Regions from separate parts of the Xenorhabdus siamensis genome, predicted to be linked through region 2. Evidence: predicted binding sites of a transcription regulator. Region 2 holds the regulator's gene; the other holds the start of a gene.

Region 1 (3,435 bases), on a different contig from region 2:
TTGAAAATTATTCCCACTTTGCAATTTGCTAAAAATCACCATAATAAAAAACGTTATCCACCTGTAGTCATTGATAATTATTTAACTCCTACCGATAGAAAAATATAAAAGAATTTACAATTTATTATATTGAAAGAACTACAAGAAATAATTGGATAGATCCCGATGAAAAAGCCAGGGATAGTAGAAAAATAATAGATTACTACGAAAGATTTAATTATATCAAACCACCGAATTATCAAAAATACAAAAATAATTTTTTCGCTCATCTAAAGGAACATAATAAATATCATCTTGCGCTCAAAAATAACCGACTAAAAGATAATAACCTATCTTTGGGGAGAAAATGTAAAGGAGGTTTATCGTGGATAAGCATGAACAAAAGTAGATTAGTCAGTCATATGCATATACATTTCATTCTTGATGATATAAACCTGATCCCCACCCTGGACGAGATTAGGATCGATTGACTGGACGAGATATGTATACCACGATAATTCTGAGGTATTTTCCAGATTATTTAACATACCATAATGTTTTCCCTATTTTATTTGGAGTGGATATTTCACCGCCGTGCTAATTCTGCTCCATTTTTAAAATAGGCTTTAATACCGGCAAAAATAGATTCAGCCACTTGCTGCTGGAATTTCGCAGTACGTAGTTTGCGTTCTTCTTCCAAGTTACTGATGAATGCAGTTTCAACCAGAATAGAAGGAATATCCGGTGCTTTTAATACGGCAAATCCCGCCTGATCGACACTGTTTTTATGCAGTTTATTTACTTTACCCATTCGCTTAAGCACTTCATCCCCAAATTTCAGACTGTCATTAATCGTCGCAGTTTGAACCAAATCCAGCATAGTGTGATCCAGATATTTATCACCGCTTTTACTCACCCCACCAATCAAGTCAGCTTCATTCTGCGTTTGAGCTAGAAAACGGGCTGCATTACTGGTTGCCCCTTTCGTTGACAAAGCAAATACAGAAGACCCTCTAGCGGCACGATTAGTAAAGGCATCAGCATGGATGGAAATAAACAGATCCGCCTGCATTTTACGTGCTTTTGCTACCCTGACTGTCAACGGAATAAAAATATCTTCATTACGGGTCATATACACTTTCATCCCCGGCTGGCGTTTAATAAGGGCTTGCAGACGGCGGGCAATCTGTAAAACAACATCTTTCTCACGGGTTTTGTATTTCCCGATAGCGCCAGGATCTTCACCACCATGACCGGGATCAAGCATAATCACAATTGGCCTGTTCTTCCCAGCCTTGCCTGTTTTTTTCCTTTCTGTCGGTGGCATATGCTTTTCCAGATTGCCGCTGTTGTACTCTTCAAGCAGTGTCAGCAAAGGATCATCATTGTCTTTCGCTATTTTTGGATAGAAATCTAACACCAAACGATGTTTGAATTTCGCAATAGGTGGCAAAGTAAAAATATGTGGTGCAACTGGCTGCTTAATTTCAAACACCAAACGCACAGTTTTGGGATCAAATTGCCCGGCTCGTACCAGTTTCAGATAAGGATCACGTTGCTGAACTTGCGATCCCATACTACTCAGGACACTATTGAGCTGAATACCCTGCAAATCAATAACAATCCGGTTAGGATTTGAAAGTGAAAATTGGCGGTATTTAAGCGGAATATTAGACTCCAGCGTCACCCTGGTATAACTTGATGCAGGCCAAATGCGTACAGCAATCACTTGTGACGTTGCTGCATAGCCTATTGGGCTAATACTTAACAACCAAAAAGCTGCTGCTCCTTTCAGTAAACGGCGACGTGAAGAATTATGGTCTGAATGACTCATTATTTATTCCATTTAAAAACAACCAGACAGTAATTTTTATCCAAGAGACAGTTAGGTGGAAGACTCTAATTAATTATAAAGGGACTGTCATCAAAAAAAGCATTTTCTGCTATCTGAACAGCTATACTCTATGAATTTCAGGATGCAGCGTAGCCAACAAAGCCACAGCCTAAGAGATAACAAATATAAATATCAATATAAATAATAGCTTTGTTTTTATCCATATTCCCTCTTGCCATTTCTCTCCCAAAGAATAAAAATATAAAAAATACGAATAAAAATGCAATTGAGGGGAATATCATGAAAGAACGCCGTACCGAATTAGTTGAAATTTTCCGGCATTCGGTTCCTTATATTAATGCACATCGTAACAAAACTTTTGTCATTATGTTGGGTGGTGAAGCTATCGCTCATGAAAACTTTCCTAATATTATTAATGACATCGGTTTATTATACAGTCTCGGCATTCGTTTGGTTGTTGTGTACGGTGCCCGGCCACAAATCGATCAGAACCTCACCCAACATCATTATCAACCGATTTATCATAAATACACTAGGGTAACTGATGTTAAAACGCTGAATTTGATCAAACAGTCCGCGGGTTTGTTACAACTTGATATTACAGCCCGGCTTTCCATGAGCCTCAGTAATACACCACTGCAAGGTGCCCATATTAATGTGGTCAGCGGTAACTTTATCACTGCTCAACCTTTAGGGATCGATGATGGTATTGATTATTGCCACAGTGGAAAAGTTCGCCGGATTAACGATGAAGCCATAAATCAGCAGCTAGATAACCATTCTATTGTATTAATCGGACCTGTTGCTGTTTCCGTTACTGGCGAAAGTTTCAACCTGACAACCGAAGAAATTGCTTCACAACTGGCGATTAAATTAAAAGCCGAAAAGCTGATAGGGTTCTGTTCATCACAAGGCGTCACCGATACGGAAGGGAATACTTTATCAGAAATTTTCCCCAATGAGGGGGAAATACTATTGAGTAAACTAGAGAGTACCGGAGATTACTCCTCCGGGACAGTACGTTTTTTACGTGGCGCTATTAAAGCCTGCCGCCGTGGAGTTCGGCGCAGTCATTTGATCAGTTATCAGGAGGATGGTTCTCTAATTCAGGAATTATTCTCCCGTGAAGGCATCGGAACCCAAATTGTTATGGAGCGTTCTGAACAGATCCGTCGCGCCAATATCAACGACATAGGAGGCATTCTCGAACTAATCTATCCTCTGGAACAGAATGGGGTCCTGGTTCGCCGCTCACGGGAACAACTGGAAATGGAGATCGATAAGTTTACCCTGATAGAGCTCGATAATGTCACTATCGCCTGTGCTGCCCTGTACTCTTATCCTGCGGAAAAAATCGGTGAAATGGCCTGTGTTGCCGTACACCCGGATTACCAAAATTCTTCACGTGGCGAGGTGTTATTAGGCGCTATTATTAATCAGGCCAAACAAATCGGACTGGAAAAATTATTTGTCCTTACGACTCAAAGTATTCACTGGTTTCAGGAGAAAGGTTTTGAACCCGCAGAAATTACTATGTTACCAGTGGAAAAACAGGCGCTGTATAATTACCAACGCCGTTCCAAGATCTTGATGTTGGATCT
Region 2 (3,435 bases):
AGCTACCAATATAATTATTGAAAGAAAAACCGCTAGCTTTTTTAAACTAGCGGTTTCCGTTATCTAATATATTTAAATTAATTCGTATAATAATAGATTAATAATTAAATTAACCATTAATAAATCTTTCGCCTAATTCAATATCTTTTTTCAGAACATCCAGCATATTATCCAATGCTTTCTGTTCAAACTCACTCAATTGGCCAATGTCTAAACGTTCTTCAATACCATTTTTGCCCAAACGAACAGGTTGTGCGAAGAAACGAGCGTATTTGCCGTCACCTTCTACGTAGCTGCATTCGATAACATTGCTTTCACCCTGCAAACCACGGATCAAAGAAAGACCCAGACGTGCTGCTGCTTGGCCCATAGACAAAGTTGCAGATCCACCACCTGCTTTTGCTTCAACAACTTCAGTACCTGCGTTCTGAATACGTTTCGTCAACGCTTCTACTTCTTCATCAGTGAAACTGACATCCTGGATCTGAGACAATAATGGCAGAATAGTTACGCCGGAGTGACCACCGATAACAGGAACATTCAGCTCTTCTGGTTTCTTATCTTTCAGTTCTGCCACAAACGTATTAGAACGGATAATATCCAGAGTAGTTACACCAAACAGACGATTTTTGTCGTAAACGCCCTCTTTTTTCAGAACTTCGGCAGCGATTGCCACAGTGGTGTTAACAGGGTTAGTAATAATTCCGATTAATGCTTTTGGACATATTTTAGCAATCTGTTGAACCAAATTACGGATAATCCCTGCATTAATATTGAACAGATCTGAACGATCCATACCAGGTTTACGGGCTACACCTGCAGAAATCAATACAACTTCCGCCCCTACCAATGCAGGAGTTGCATCTTCACCAGCAAAACCAGTGACCTTCACAGTTGTTGGGATATGGCTCAGATCGGCAGCCACACCTGGGGTCACCGGAGCAATGTCATACAAGGAAAGTTCTGAACCTGAAGGAAGCTGGGTCTTGAGTAGAAGGGCAAGTGCCTGACCAATACCACCGGCTGCACCGAGAACTGCAACTTTCATCCTGATACTCCTTTAAATAAATGCTGTAAAAAACTTAAACCTGTCTGGTTAAGAGACTCTATATTTCCCATACAAAGTATAAATATGGGATACGCTCTCAGCCTTATTCATCACTACGTATTAAAAACAATCTGTTAACAGACAGATTATCTACCTAATAGCCCAATGATGGAACACTAAAGTTTTTTATTTTAGACAAAATGCTTATCTGTTAATGAGATAATGGGCACTTTTTTAGGAATTATTCCTGTTATCTTATTAATTGCTCTGTTGATTAACTTGTCCTTCTCCTTTTCCCTGAATAATGCAATTTTATTAACAATAAATTTACTGAGCTCAATAATGTAATTATGCTCTCTATATTGGGTTTTTCTTCTCTTCCTTGCATAAAAATTCACTTTTTTGCAGAATATTGGCTTCATAGTGGATTCAACGATGGTGAAATATGCGAATTCTTTCGAAACAGGAAGATTTGATCAAAGCTTTCAAGGCATTATTAAAGGAAGAAAAATTCAGTTCTCAAGGCGAGATAGTTACAGCACTCCAAGAAGAAGGTTTTGAAAACATTAATCAATCTAAAGTTTCCAGAATGCTGACAAAATTTGGCGCTGTCAGAACCCGTAATGCAAAAATGGAAATGGTCTACTGTCTGCCAGCAGAATTAGGTGTGCCTACTGCCACCAGCCCATTGAAAAATCTGGTATTAGATATTGATTATAATCATTCCGTAGTTGTTATTCGTACCAGTCCTGGTGCGGCACAGTTGATCGCGCGTTTATTGGATTCATTAGGAAAAGCAGAAGGGATCCTTGGCAGTATTGCAGGAGATGACACTGTTTTTTCTACGCCAACACAAGCCATTACAGCCAAACAGCTTTATGAGGCTATCCTCAACTTGTTTGAGCAAAAACTGTAAACCAATCGTCCATCAAAACCATGTAAAAACACGGTATCACTGCATACCATTTTTCCAGAGAAAATTTTGCAAGAGGATCGCTTGATCATCGCGATCCTCTTGATTTAACGCTTGTGATCAATTAAGCAGCGTGTGCTCTCTTATTCAACGCCGCCAATAATTTCTCATGAATACCACCAAAACCACCATTACTCATGATCAATATGTGGTCACCTGGCTGTGCTGCCTCCACAATCATACGTACCAACGTGTCAATATCTGCACTCCAGCGAGCAGGTTGAACACATTGTTCCACAATTTCAGCAACCTGCCACTGGATATTACCAGGCTGAAACAGAAAAACTTCATCCGCTCGGCCCAGAGAAGGTGCAATATCATTTTTGCTTATACCCAGTTTCATGGTATTCGAACGTGGTTCCAGTACTGCAAAAATGCGCGCCATACTGCCCGCTTTGCTTCTCAGAGCTTCCAGTGTCGCCAAAATGGCCGTTGGATGATGGGCAAAATCATCATAAACCGAGATATCATTCACTTTGCCGAGTAATTCCAGTCGGCGACGAGCATTGATAAAGTCACCTAATACCTGACAGGCATCCTCAGGCTGAATTCCTACATGGTGAGCTGCTGCAATAGCCATTAAGCCATTATGCATATTGTGTTCCCCCACCAATGACCAGTTAACTTCGCCAACTAATTCACCATGATGGTACACTTGATAGGTACTGCTGTCCTGAGTGGTTTTTTGGACGTGCCAGGCCCCTGTTTCCCCTAGGTGTTCCAACTCACTCCAGCACCCCATTCCAAGCACTTGTTTCAGATTTATGTCATTATCGGGCACAAGGATCTTACCCATGCCCGGTACGATTCTGACAAGATGGTGAAATTGCTTTTGGATGGCAGCCAGATTTTCGAAAATATCAGCATGATCGAATTCAAGATTATTTATGATGAGCGTACGAGGACTATAATGAACAAATTTCGAACGTTTATCAAAGAAAGCACTATCGTATTCATCCGCTTCAATCACGAAAAATGGGCTTTCACCAATCTGTGCTGAAACATTAAAATTGCCCGGCACACCACCGATAAGAAATCCCGGTTTATAGCCACAAGCTTCCAGGATCCACGTCAGCATACCCGCAGTTGTTGTTTTACCATGTGTTCCTGCAACAGCCAAAACCCAACGCTCTGGTAAAACATAATCATGTAACCACTGTGGGCCGGATGTATAAGGAATACCGCGATCCAGCACCGCCTCAACACAAGGATTACCACGTGTCATAGCGTTACCAATGATCACCATATCTGGCACAGGATCGAGTTGTGAAGGATCGTATCCTTGGATCAGTTCAATACCCTGATTTTTTAACAGAGTACTCATAGGAGGATACACATTGGCGTCAGAGCCGGTAACTTCGTGACCTAATGAACGAGCAAGTATCGCCAGCCCTCCCATGAAAGTACCGCAGAT

What was found. Region 2 encodes ArgR, which controls arginine synthesis, uptake and breakdown. Its sites were predicted from a motif close to ANTGAATAAAAATACANT; they were not measured.
Region 1: the regulator ArgR is predicted to act here: its motif matches at 2,083-2,100, upstream of argA (amino-acid N-acetyltransferase).

What each region holds. Positions count from the first base shown of each region.
Region 1 covers NZ_JBBMXE010000009.1:125,207-128,641, forward strand. Annotated here, with positions in the region: gene amiC (N-acetylmuramoyl-L-alanine amidase AmiC) at 566-1,813, opposite strand; gene argA (amino-acid N-acetyltransferase) at 2,114-3,435, shown strand, end outside.
Region 2 covers NZ_JBBMXE010000014.1:344,175-347,609, forward strand. Annotated here, with positions in the region: gene mdh (malate dehydrogenase) at 110-1,048, opposite strand; gene argR (transcriptional regulator ArgR) at 1,494-1,964, shown strand; gene mpl (UDP-N-acetylmuramate:L-alanyl-gamma-D-glutamyl-meso-diaminopimelate ligase) at 2,086-3,435, opposite strand, start outside.